One region of the Epibacterium sp. HA2-3 genome, then DNA from elsewhere that is predicted to be linked to it. Evidence: riboswitches for the same ligand, from Rfam matches in the RefSeq annotation. Region 1 holds a riboswitch; the other holds the start of a gene.
The links. Region 1 has a riboswitch for thiamine pyrophosphate ahead of thiB (thiamine ABC transporter substrate binding subunit). Riboswitches for the same ligand answer to the same signal wherever they lie in the genome.
Positions count from the first base shown of each region.

Region 2: linked by a shared signal. The riboswitch ahead of thiD (bifunctional hydroxymethylpyrimidine kinase/phosphomethylpyrimidine kinase) and the one ahead of thiB (thiamine ABC transporter substrate binding subunit) in region 1 are both predicted to bind thiamine pyrophosphate.

Region 1 is NZ_CM172490.1:2,851,516-2,858,079, forward strand. Features, by position in the region: gene ACZ1HH_RS13345 (glutathione S-transferase) at 1-356, opposite strand, end outside; gene ACZ1HH_RS13350 (thiamine ABC transporter ATP-binding protein) at 474-1,169, opposite strand; gene ACZ1HH_RS13355 (thiamine/thiamine pyrophosphate ABC transporter permease ThiP) at 1,156-2,727, opposite strand; gene thiB (thiamine ABC transporter substrate binding subunit) at 2,703-3,683, opposite strand; TPP riboswitch at 3,736-3,840, opposite strand; gene aroC (chorismate synthase) at 4,159-5,271, shown strand; tRNA gene ACZ1HH_RS13370 (tRNA-Leu) at 5,519-5,605, opposite strand; tRNA gene ACZ1HH_RS13375 (tRNA-Leu) at 5,762-5,848, opposite strand; gene ACZ1HH_RS13380 (complex I NDUFA9 subunit family protein) at 6,050-6,564, shown strand, end outside.
Region 2 is NZ_JBVFUL020000002.1:193,641-200,204, forward strand. Features, by position in the region: gene tenA (thiaminase II) at 1-171, opposite strand, end outside; gene ACZ1HH_RS15435 (ABC transporter substrate-binding protein) at 168-1,103, opposite strand; gene ACZ1HH_RS15440 (HesA/MoeB/ThiF family protein) at 1,124-2,080, opposite strand; gene ACZ1HH_RS15445 (thiamine phosphate synthase) at 2,077-2,673, opposite strand; gene ACZ1HH_RS15450 (thiazole synthase) at 2,670-3,440, opposite strand; gene thiS (sulfur carrier protein ThiS) at 3,443-3,637, opposite strand; gene ACZ1HH_RS15460 (FAD-dependent oxidoreductase) at 3,621-4,595, opposite strand; gene thiD (bifunctional hydroxymethylpyrimidine kinase/phosphomethylpyrimidine kinase) at 4,592-5,395, opposite strand; TPP riboswitch at 5,439-5,542, opposite strand; gene ACZ1HH_RS15470 (SulP family inorganic anion transporter) at 5,632-6,564, opposite strand, start outside.

The DNA.
Region 1 (6,564 bases):
CATTGTTTTTCAGCTGGGCGCAGGCGCTTTTCGTAAGACATGGAGACCGCAGCATCCATGATCCCGTCGGCTGTCGCCTCCAGAACCTTTATGTCCCAACCGCCACGGTACAGCGTGCTCCCTGCGCGGGAGTCCAAAAATTCGCAAATAACCCGACTGTCATAAAGGGTGGGGCCGCCTTCGCGGGCCAGAGCTGGGATTTTTGCCAGCGGATTGCTGGCAGCAAGGGCCGAATCCGGTTCTGTCACCGTGGTGGCAACAAGCTGCAGTTCCACGTCATCCAACTGCTCTGTCTCGTGCAGAACCAGAACCACTTTGCGAACAAAGGGGGAAGCGGGCGAATAAAAAAGCTTCATCTCATGAGGTCTCCCAAGTTGGCGCAACTCTAGCGGGTAGATGCCCGTTTGGGAAATGGGTGATCGCAAAAACCGCACAGAGCGGCTGGCATTTCGACGCAATCCCTCGTCACGAAATCAGGCTCCGAGGTATCCCCGAAGCGCTGGCGGCGGGTTGTCCAACAAGGCATGCGTCGGCGCAGGAGGATACAATTGACCTTCGGCTATCAGGATCACCTGATCGGCAATGCGGCGCGCATCATCTGGATCATGACTCACCATCAACAAGGTGACACCGTTTTCAGAGGTGATTTCCTTGACGAGATCGAGCATCTCGGCCTTGAGCGCCGGCCCCAGTGCCGCAAACGGCTCGTCCAGAAGCAAAATATCGCGTCTTTGCACCAACACCCGGGCCAGCGCCGCACGGCTTTGCTGCCCTCCCGAAAGCTCTGCTGGCTTGCGCTCCTCCAGGCCGCCCAGCCCCACACGCGCAATGGCCTCCTCCACAGTCTGCCTCTCCTTCGACGTGAGCTTCCGATTGGGATCAATCCCAAGCCCGGCATTCTGGCGCACGGTCAGGTGTGGAAATAGATTGCCATCCTGAAAGAGCATCGCCACCGGGCGTTGTCCCGGCCTGTGCGCAGTGAGATCCTCGCCACGCCAGAGGACCTGACCCGCGTGCAACGGTTGAAACCCCGCAATCGCCTCGAGCAGGGTGGATTTCCCGGCACCCGAAGGCCCGATAACCGCCACGGAGTCGGCCGCGCCTATCGACGCCGTGCCCGACAGACAAAAGCTGCCTTTGCGAATATCGAGATTTTCAAGCCTCAGCATGAAAACGCCCTCCCCGGTCCAGCGCCCAGAATGCACCTATCGACAACACAAACAACAGGAGCGCCGCTGCCTGCGCCGCCTCCATCCGGTAGGCCCCCATCAGCCGGTAGACCTGGAGCGGCAGGGTGGCGACTTCTGGATCAGCAAAAAGTGCGATTACACCAAGATCGCCAAGCGAAAGCGCAGCAGTAAGCCCGGCTGCGAATCCGATCTGCGCGCGGCAGCGCGGCAGCAGAACAATCCTCCAGACCGTACCCGCGCGCATATCCAGCGCCAAGGCAAGACGGCCATTCTGCCAAAGCACCTGCCGCAGGCGTGGCACGAGGATGCGCAGCGCAAAGGGCAAGGCCATTACCATGTTCACGAGGGCCGTCACCGGAAGAGCCAAGAGGCGCGGATCCACAAAGGGATAGACCATGACAAACAATCCAGTCCCTATCACCAATGGCGACGCGGCGAGCCCAAGGATCCCCGCGACCTCGCCCAGGCGCTTGCGTCCAAGCGCGATGCTCGCCGAGAGCGGCAGCGCAACAATCAACAACAGCACCGTACTCAGGATTGCAACCTGCAAAGAGACCAATGCCGCGCTCCAGACCGAACGCGGCAGCGTCCAAAGCCCCGGGAGCCCTGCCAACACCACCGACAGCAATGGCAACAGCAGGAAGAGAGCGGCAGCGGAAACCCAGACACCATCCAGACAGCGCGTGAATGCGCCTTTGCCGTCCCAACGCATCACCGCACGATCAAGCCCAGCCCCCAGCCCCTCGGTGGTGGAGGCCCGAAGCGCTAGAAGTGCTGCCACAATGGTCAGTACAAGCTGCACAGTCGCAAGCATCGCCGCCCGCCCAAGATCAAAGTCAAAATGAAAGGCCTGGTAGATCGCGAGCTCAAGCGTGGTGGCGCGAGGCCCGCCGCCCAGGGTCAAGGCAACCGCAAAGCTGGAAAGGCAGATGGCAAAAATCACCGCCGCAGCACCCGGCAAGACCTGTCGCAGCATCGGCAATTCGATCAAGAACCACATTGCGCGCGGCCCCGCGTTCAACTGTGCCGCCAAACGAAAGCGTTCGGCCGGGATTTCTTGCCAGCCCTGAAGGATCAGACGGGTCGCCAGTGGCAAGTTAAAGAACACATGGGCAATCACTACCCCGTGCAGCCCGTAGATCTGCAAGGGCGGCACGCCGATGAGGCTGAGGATGTCACTCACCCAACCAGACCGCCCAAAGACAGAGAGCAATCCGAGAATGGCAACAATCACGGGCAGGATGAATGGCGCGCCGAGCAAGGTAATGAGTGCACGCCGCCCCCAAAAGCGCCGCCGCGCCAAGGCACGCGCCACAGGCACGGCAAGCCCGACACTCAGCAGCGCAGACAGGCTTGCTTGGACGAGCGTGAAGCGAAGCGCGGCCCAATCGGCTGCGGCAAACCCAGCGCCCCCGTCAGCATGCCAAGCGACCGCGACAAGCGTGCCCAGAACCAAGAGCAACACTCCAAGAGCAGCGCAGGTTCCGGGCCAGGTCGCGACGACGGGCAAGCTTATCGGCTGAGCGCTGCGCGCCATTCTTCCAACGCCTCGGCGCGCAGCGCTGCGGCTTCGTCCTCGGGCAGAAGCAGTGATTTCTCCGGGCTGATCAGGGTTTCAAACCCCTGTGGCAAGCCTGAATCAGGCGTGACGGCGGGGTACATCCAGTTTGTGGTTGGGATGATCGACTGGAAGGCATCAGAGACCATGAACTCGAGGAACTGATCCGCCAATGCGCTCTCGTCGCTCGCCGCGAGCTTGCCCGCGACCTCGACCTGCATGTAGTGACCTTCATCGAATAGCGCAGCCGACTTGCTGTCATCCTCTTCGGCGATCAGATGATAGGCGGGCGACGTGGTGTAGGAGAGCACCATATCTGCCTCGCCTTCGAGGAACAGTCCGTATGCTTCGGACCAGCCTTTGGTGACGGTGACGATATTGTCGCTGAGACCTTCCCAGAGGGCAGGCGCGTCCTCCCCATATGCGGCCTTTACCCACATCAAGAGCCCCAGTCCCGGCGTCGAGGACCTTGGATCCTGGATCACGATTTTCAGATCACTGTCAGCCAAGGCTTCAAAGTTCGAAGGTGCCGGAACATCTGCGTTGTGAACAAATGCAAAATATCCCCAGTCATAGGGGGCAAAATGCGTGTCGCTCCAAGTGATCGGCAGGGCGTAATCGGCCTCAACCGACACTGGCGCAAACAATCCGGTTTCCTTGGCTGCCGCGGTAAGGTTGGTGTCGAGCCCTAAGACCACATCCGCGTCAGACCGAGCGCCTTCCAGTTTGATCCGCGCGAGCAGCGCAGCGCCATCGCCCGCGCCGACGAATTTCAGATCGCATCCGCAGACCGCTTCAAAAGCCTCTTCGACGGCCGGTCCGGGTCCCCATTCCGAGACAAAGCTGTCGTAAGTATAGACCACCAATTCCGGCGTATCCGCAGCCGCGACTGCAGTAGCTAAACAAGTGGCGCTCGCAAAGATGAGGGATTTCATGTCGTCCTCCAATATGCGGCGTCAGGCAAGGAGGAGAGCGCGGTGTAGACACCTTGTCATACCAAACCTTCCCTACGCCGGTATAATCCGGTTCAGGTTCAGCGGGTTCGCCCATAGGCATCTCAGCACGATCGCTCGCGCACCCCGAGGTGGGGCGACACTAGAAGCGCAAGGTAGGCTTTGCAAGGGGCTGGTATGCGAGGCTCTGCCTCGCGCTCCGGGATATTTGAGGTTAGAAAAAGACCAGTGGACGTTATTCTTTTAACTGGGAGGATCGCCGGGGTGCGACCCAAAGGTACAGAAGGGGGCGATGCCACACTGCCGATGTTAGACATCTGCGCCAACCTTCAAGAACCAAGCCCTGCAGCATCAAATCTGTGCTGGTTTTTGCGCTTATCTGACCTGTTGCGACGCGGGTCTCTTTTCCCGGGCAGGCTTTCTCGCTAAAGGATCAAATCAAAGGAGATCCGCGCGCATGTCCATGAATTCTTTTGGCCACCTTTTTCGAGTCACCACCTGGGGTGAAAGCCATGGGCCCGCTTTGGGCGCAACGCTTGATGGCTGCCCGCCAAATGTCGCAGTCTCGGAAGAGATGCTTCAACACTGGCTCGACAAGCGCCGCCCCGGTCAGAACAAGAACACCACCCAGCGCAATGAGCCTGACGCGGTGAAAATCCTCTCTGGTGTGTTTGAGGGAAAATCGACCGGCACGCCGATTCAATTGATGATTGAAAACACCGACCAGCGCTCACGGGATTATGGCGAGATCGCCCAGACATTCCGCCCAGGACATGCGGACATTACTTACTTTCAGAAATACGGCAACCGCGACTATCGCGGTGGTGGACGATCCTCTGCACGCGAAACCGCAGCGCGGGTGGCAGCAGGTGGCGTAGCGCGCGAAGCCCTCAAGTCCTTGGCCCCGGGGATCGAGATCAAGGGCTATATGACCCGCATGGGGGAAATGGAAATCGACCGCGCGCGGTTTGACTGGTCCGCCATCGATCAGAACGACTTCTGGATTCCCGATGCCGCCGCTGTTCAGGACTGGGAAGACTATCTGCAGGCCCTTCGCAAGCAGCACGACTCGGTTGGCGCCGTTGTCGAAGTGGTCGCGCGCGGCGTACCCGCAGGCATCGGAGCGCCAATCTATGGCAAGCTCGACACCGATCTCGCAGCGGCAATGATGTCGATCAACGCTGTCAAAGCCGTCGAAATCGGCGAAGGCATGAATGCGGCGTTGTTGAAGGGCTCCGAGAACGCGGATGAGATCTTCATGGGCAATGACGGTGCGCCTGTCTACTCGTCGAATCATGCGGGTGGAATCTTGGGAGGAATCTCAACGGGCCAAGATGTGGTGATCCGTTTCGCCGTGAAGCCGACCTCGTCCATTTTGACCCCGCGCCAGTCGATTCGCAAAGACGGGACGGCTGCCGAAGTCATCACCAAGGGCCGCCATGATCCCTGTGTCGGTATCCGCGCAGTGCCCGTGGCAGAGGCCATGATGGCCTGTGTGATTCTCGATCACATCCTGTTGCACCGCGGACAGATTGGCGAGAATCAGGGCGTGATCGGCGCGCCCGGCTGAACCAATCAAGAGCGCGCGTTCTGCGGGCTCTCGCGAACAGCCGCCGCACATAGAGCGGACCCACAGAGATAGCTAGCGGAGTGGCACACGGGGGGTGTTGTGAGAGCGTTTTTACGCACTTGGCAGTTTCATGTGCCTGCCCGACTTCAGAATACGGCTCTCGATGCAATTGGCGCCGCGCCAAATGCGGTCGATCCATTCACGACACAGATGCCATTGGCTGAACATGGGATGCTTTGGGGAATTTTGGTGCCCAGAAGAGGACTCGAACCTCCACGTCCATACGGACACTAGCACCTGAAGCTAGCGCGTCTACCAATTCCGCCATCTGGGCACAGATGTCGTGGGAGTGGCGTATAAGCCGGAAACGCTGGAGCGGCAAGCGGAAAATGCACCTCCGAACGTGCAAAAACACGAAGCAAGATCGAACTCGCAGGATGCTTGCAAAGCGTCTGCAATCAATTGCTTAAGCTATATTGAGAGGGAATTTTGGTGCCCAGAAGAGGACTCGAACCTCCACGTCCATACGGACACTAGCACCTGAAGCTAGCGCGTCTACCAATTCCGCCATCTGGGCACAGATGTCGTGAGAGCGGCGTATAAGCCGAGTCTTGGGGAGCGTCAAACGGAATTTTGACATTTTTGCAAAATCATAGGGCAACCAAGCCCAGCGCCCTGCGGTTCCGAAAAACAGCGTCGTTTTGACCTTTGTTTGACCTTGTTTGACGGGGGCCGGAGCGGTAAATCGGGACAACAGCTACGCGAGAGGAGCCAAGTCATGTCCAAACTGGTCACCATTTATGGCGGTTCAGGGTTTGTCGGTCGCTATATCGCGCGCCGCATGGCAAAAGAAGGCTGGCGCGTGCGCGTGGCCGTTCGTCGCCCGAATGAGGCAATGCACGTCAAACCCTATGGTGTGCCGGGGCAGGTTGAGCCGGTTTTCTGCAACATCCGCGATGACGCTTCTGTCGCTGCTGTTATGGCAGGCGCAGATGCGGTGGTAAATTGCGTGGGTGTTCTGAACGAAGTCGGCAAAAACACGTTCTCTGCGGTGCAGTCCGAAGGGGCTGGTCGCATCGCGCGGATCGCGGCTGATACAGGTGTTGAACGTCTTGTTCATGTTTCTGCGATTGGTGCAGATGCTGATGGCGACAGCGCGTATGCCCGCACCAAGGCCGAAGGGGAAGCTGCGGTGCTTGAAGCTTTTCCCTCTGCAATGATCCTGCGTCCCTCGATCATCTTTGGCCCCGAAGACCAGTTCTTTAATCGCTTTGCGAGCATGACGCGCTTTGG
Region 2 (6,564 bases), on a different replicon from region 1:
TGAAAAGTGGATCAAGAACACATAGTCCTGCTGCAAATAATGCAGAAACGCCTCTCGCGGCAGGGTTCCGGCTTTGAGCCCTTCGACAAAGGCATGGTGGGTATACGCCCGCCACGCCGGTTCTGCCTCTGCGCGCATCAAGGAGAAAGCCTTGCCATAGGGTTCGCTCATGGGGCAGTCACGTCGATTGCGATGGCGTCTACGGGGTTCAGGCTGTCGATCATGCCGCTGTCTTTGAGAAAGGCCTCAAACCGTGTGTAGCGACCCGCATCAAACCCGGCCGGGCGCAGCGCAAAGCGAGGCAGCGTGTCGACCCATGCACGTGCATTCAATTCGTCCTGCAGCTCGGTCGAGGTCGCCGCAAAGATTTCCCAGCTTTTCTCGGGGTTGTTCACGATATACTGGGTCGCCTTTTCCGTTGCAGCGAGGAAACGCGCGATTTTATCCGTGTCCGTCCGCTCTGGATTGGCGACATAAATCAGTTCGTCATAGGAAGGCACACCTTCCTCTTCGACGTAGAAACACCGCCCCTCGACGCCTTCGATCTCCATCTGGTTCAGCTCAAAGTTCCGAAAAGCACCGATGACTGCGTCAACCTGCCCCGACATCAGAGAGGGCGACAAAGAGAAGTTCACATTAATCATCTCAATGTCGTCAGAGGAGACACCATGCTGGCCCAGCATCGCTTGCAGCACGGCCTCTTCGACACCGGCCACGGAGAAGCCGATTTTCTTGCCGGCGAGGTCTGAAAGATCCTGAATTGGGCCATCCTTTAGCACCAGAAGACAGTTCAGAGGTGTTGCAACCAAGGTGCCGACGCGTTTCAGAGGCAGGCCTTCGTGGATCTGAAGGTGAAGTTGCGGTTGATAAGAAACGGCCAGATCCGCCTGACCCGCAGCCACGAGCCTTGGGGGGGCCGATGGGTCTGCTGGAGCGACAACCTCGACCTCGAGGCCCTGTTCGGCGAAATAGCCGTTTTCCTCGGCAATAATGATCGGGCCATGGTCGGGATTGACGAACCAATCCAAGAGCAATGTCATTCTATCCTGCGCCATAGCGGGGGTGGCGGCCAGCATGGCCAGCGCTGCGATGAGCGTCTTCATAGTAAGCGTCCTTCCTGTCCTTAGGATGCGGAGGCCGCGACGAGAACGATCTCGCCCGGCCAGATGGGGTGAATTCTTTCTGCCGTGCGCCAGGCCCGCAGACCCGTTGCGCAGCACAGCACCAAACGTTTTTGGGGATTGGGCAGGGTCTGCAACAGCATCTCTGGGTCCGATCGCTTGGCCTGAGGGTGAAGCAGTGGCGCATCTGCGCGCAACTCGATGATGTGATCGTCTGCCTGTAGCTCTTCTATGGCTACAAATGGAAAGCTCACCTCGGGTTCGGGCGCATGGTCGAAACGAAAGGTCGTCGAGCGATAGCTGCGACAATCCAGCTGTACCATTTGGCCCAGAGGCGAGGGCACATGTTCCAAGAGAATATTGAGCGCCATCTGAGCCTGCAGCGCGCCAATCATTCCAACCACAGGGCCATAGACACCTGCGGTTTCACAGCTGGCACCGTTGTCGGGGGCATCGGGGAACACCGCCCGCAAGGAAGGCGCCCCACCGCAAAAACCGCCAACATATCCGCCTGACCCCAGCACCGAAGCGCTGATAAGCGGAGTCTTCTGGGCATGGCAGAGATCGCTCAGGAGGTAGCTCACGGCATAGCTGTCCGCACAATCGAGCACGAGATCCACATCTGCAAGAACGAGCGGCGCATTGGCTGGAGTGAGCGCATGTGCAACCGCGACGATCTCAATTTCACTGTTGAGCGCGCTGCAGCGCTGCGCGGCGACCTCGGCTTTGGGACGGCCACAGTCGGTTTCTTGAAACAAGGTCTGGCGATGCAGATTGGACAGGCTCACAACATCGCCGTCGATCAGCGTGATATGTCCGATCCCGGCCCCCGCCAAGAGCGGCAGAACCGGCGCAGCGAGACCCCCTGCCCCTACCACCAGAACGCGCGCAGTGCTGAGACGCGCCTGCCCCGCAGCCCCCACCTCGGGCAGCATCATCTGGCGAGCGTAGCGGCTCATCGCGTGGCCTCGACCCATTGCCGCACCCGCGCTTCGGGATCAGCGTTGAGGGTAATATCGGTGACCACAGAAACGATGTCGGCGCCGGCCTCAAATACCCCGGGCGCGCGCTCGACCGACATGCCGCCAATGCCGACCAACGGGATAGAGCCGATCCGGGTTTTCCATTCGCGCACCCGCGGCAGACCCTGCTCGTGCCATTTCATCTGCTTCAGGATGGTCGGGTAGACCGGTCCCAGAGCCACATACTCCGGTGACAGTGCAAGCACGCGATCAAGCTCATCCTCATCGTGGGTGGAAACACCCAGTTTGAGACCGGCAGCGCGGATGGCTTTCAGATCTGCATCATCGAGATCCTCCTGGCCAAGGTGGACCCAATCGCAGCCCAGCTCGATTGCAAGCTGCCAGTAATCGTTCACAACGAGCACCGCGTCATGCTGACGACAGAGATCGCGGGACCGTGCGATATGCTGCTGAACCACGTCGATGGGCTGATCCTTGATGCGCAATTGCACCAGCTTGACGCCCAATGGCAGCATCCGCTGCAGCCAATCGGCGGCGTCAAAAATCGGATAGAAACGATCGAGCGTCATGACAAAAACGCCTTTCCAATCACAGGTGTCGAGGCTTCGGCCATATCGCGCGCCTCGATCGGATCAGCCGCATGCGCCAGTTGTCCGGCTTCAATTGCTGCCATCATCGCGCGTGCCATCATCGGAGGATCACCGGCACGCGCAACGGCCGTGTTCAGCAGCACCGCGTCAAAGCCTATTTCCATCGCCTGCGCGGCGTGGCTCGGCAGTCCAATGCCCGCATCGATCACCAAGGGAACCTCGGGAAACTCCGCACGCATCGCGCGCAGGGCATAAGGGTTGTTCAGCCCCCTGCCGGACCCGATCGGCGCGCCCCATGGCATGAGCACATCGCAACCTGCCGACAGAAGACGCTCGGCAACGATCAGGTCCTCGGTGGTGTAAGGAAAGACTTTGAAGCCCTCCCCGGTGAGGATCTTCGCCGCTTCCACCAGTTGAAACACATCCGGTTGCAGGCTGTCGGTATGGCCAATCAGTTCAAGCTTGATCCAGTTCGTGTCAAAAACCTCGCGCGCCATATGCGCTGTGGTCACAGCTTCTTTGATGGTGTGGCATCCGGCGGTATTGGGCAGAATATGCACGCCAAGATCCGCAATCAGCTTCCAAAAGGACGCACCCGCCCCCCCGGCCCCTTCGCGGCGTAGCGAAACTGTCGCCACCCCGGCTCCGCTTTGGCGAAAGGCCTGTTCCAGAACCGCAGGGCTTGGATATTGGGCGGTGCCCAGCATCAGAGGATTGGGCAGCTCAACGCCGTAAAAGCTCTTCATGCTCAGCCCCCCTGCATCGGTGCAAGGATTTCGATCCGGTCGCCATCGCTCAGGGGCTGCGTCGCGCGCTGCGCTACCGGTACAAAGGTTTCATTGACTGCCGTTGCGACCCGTCCCGAAAATCCGCGTTCTTCCAGCAGCGCCGCGAGCGTGGTGGCCGTGACCTCCACCGCCGCGCCGTTAACAGTGATCTTCATCAACCATCTCCGAATGTATGTTGTTGAGCACCAGATCCGCCACGCCACGCGCCAACGCGGGCGCAAGAAGATACCCGTGCCGATAAAGCCCATTGGCATAGATCCGCCCCTTCAACCGGCGGATCCGTGGCAGGTTGTCGGGAAATGCAGGGCGCAGATCGACGCCGATCTCGAGGATCTCCGCCTCTCCAAAGCCCGGGTTCAGCGCATAGGCCGCGCTGAGCAACTCAAGCATCGAGCGCGCGGTAACACGGGCGCGGTCTTCGCTCTCGATCATGGTTGCGCCGAGCATATAGAGGCCGTCTCCACGCGGCACAACGTAGAGAGGGATCCGCGGGTGCAGCAGTCGCACAGGTCGCGTCAGCGTCACATCCGGGCAGCGGATGACCAGCATTTCACCCTTAACACCGCGTAGATCCGCCAGGCAATCGCGCGCCTTCAAGCCTCTGCAATCAATCACATTTTCAAGATCATCCGGCGCGCACTCAGCATGAAAAACCACGCCCTCTTGCATTAGCCCCTCATAGAGATCCGCAAGCGCCCGGCGCGGGTCCAGATGAGCCTCTTCTTCAAAAAAGAGGGCCTGCGAAAAGCCACCGAGATCGGGTTCCAGTTCCGTGATGTCGTGGTCGATCTGACGAAACCCTTCGGTGCGGCGAGCAAAGCGGCGCAGATCCGGAATGTCGCGCCGCCCGGCCACCACCAAAGTGCCGCGATGGGTGACTTGGGTTCTGTCCTGCCACCACTGGATTGCCTCTTGCCCCAGCCGCAAGACCGGCTCTTCGGCGTTTTCGTATTCGCACCAAGGGGCAAGCATGCCCCCTGCCCACCACGAGCACCCATGGGCGCCGGGCGGACCGGCGGGGTCAAAGACCTGCACCCTTGCGCCGCGCGCTACCAGTTCCGTGGCAACTGCGAGCCCAGCGACACCCGCTCCGATGACAGAATAGAGCATCATGCGGACCAGAAGGCGTGGAAGTGATGGACAGGGCCGTGACCATGACCCACGGCCAGCGCATCCGCATGGGCAATTGCGCCTTGAAGGTACTCATGCGCCTCCTGCACGGCTTCTGGAAGCGTCAGGCCTTTGGAGAGGCCAGCGGCAATGGCAGAGGAAAGGGTGCAGCCGGTGCCATGGGTGTTTTTTGTGTGCTGGCGCTGCGCACGGAAACATGCGCGGACCTCGCCCCCCGACACAAGAATATCTTCGCAGATCTCCCCTGCCCCATGACCGCCTTTCATGAGCACAGCCTGTGCCCCCAGCTCGCAAAGTGCGAGACCTTGCGAGATCATCTCATCAGTCGACTGCGCAACCGGTTGATCCAACAGGCACGCCGCCTCGGGCAGGTTCGGGGTCAAAACAGTGGCGCGTGGCACAAGCTCCTTTCGAAGGCTGTCGACCGCATCCGCAGCAAGCAGCGCATCACCGGATTTGGCAATCATCACCGGATCAAGGACGATTTCCCCCGAAAATGCGCCGAGCGCCTCATGGACACAGCCGATTATGCCCGGGGTAGCGAGCATTCCAATCTTGATCGCGCGCACATCAAGATCGCTCAGAACAGCCTCAATCTGAGCCGAGATGACCTCTAGCGGGATTGAATGCACCGCCGTCACGGCGCGGGTGTTCTGGGCGGTGATGGCCGTAACCACGCTGGCACCGTAAACGCCAAGCGCGGACATGGCCTTGAGGTCCGCCTGAATACCAGCCCCGCCGCCACTGTCAGATCCTGCGATGGTCAATGCGATATGCGCCACTACAATGCTCCCATAAATAGGGGCACCGGCAAAGAGAGAGTCCGCACATCAGTAGACCGTTCCCTACGCCGGTATTGCCCGGATCAGGTTCGATGGGTTAGCGCATGCACGCCTCTCAGCCTCCAGGAGGCACCCCAACGGTTCGCTGTTCAGCTAGCAACTGTGGCGCGTGGAGTCAAACGCACCCGCTCTCATGGCGCGCGTTATGTGCAACGATCTCTTGTAACAAGATAGGCTCATGCGCCGCAGCGCAGCTGGTCGCCCTGCCCTGTGTCCGCAGCGCCCTGTTGCGCCCCCGCGGTCAGATTGGCCCAGGCCTCATATTGAGAAAGGAAGATCTTTCCGTTCATTTCGTCAATGAAATCAGATCTTTGAAGGCGATCCATCACGGGGCCTTTGACCTCGGAAAGGTGGAGACCAACGCCCATGTCCTTTAGGCGGTGATTGATGGCTTCGAGGCTCTCGAGCGCAGAATAGTCCACCATGTTCACCGCCGAAAACATAAGCACCACATGCTTGATCGCGCAGCCTTCGGTGACGCGTTTCTGGATCAGGTCCTCGAGAAATCGGGCGTTGACGAAGTAGAGGCTTTCATCGACGCGCAGCGACACCAAACGGGGGTCCGTTTGGACGTTGTGACGGTCGATGTTGCGAAAATGCTGGGTGCCGGGCACCAGCCCAACCTCCGCCACATGGGGGCGAGAGGTCTTGTAGAGGTGCAAGACCACAGAGAGGATGACGCCTGAGGCGACACCGATTTCGACACCGAGTCCCAGGGTCAAAAGAATGGTGGCCGCAACAGCGATGAAGTCAGCATGCGAATAGGTCCAGGTTTTTTTGAGGATCGACAGGTCGACGAGGCTCAGCACAGCCACGATAATGGTCGCCGCCAGTGTCGCGATCGGCAGGTAATAAACCAACGGGGTGAGGGCCACGGCGGCAAGGGCCAACCCGATGGCCGTGAAGGCCCCTGCAGCCGGCGTCTCGGCGCCAGCGTCAAAGTTCACAACCGACCGTGCAAAGCCGCCTGTTACCGGGTAACCCCCGGTAAAGGCGGCCCCTAAATTGGCCGCGCCGAGGCCGATCAACTCCTGATCCGGGTCAATGCGCTGGCGTCGCTTGGCGGCAAGAGTTTGCGCCACGGAAACAGACTCAACAAAACCGATGAT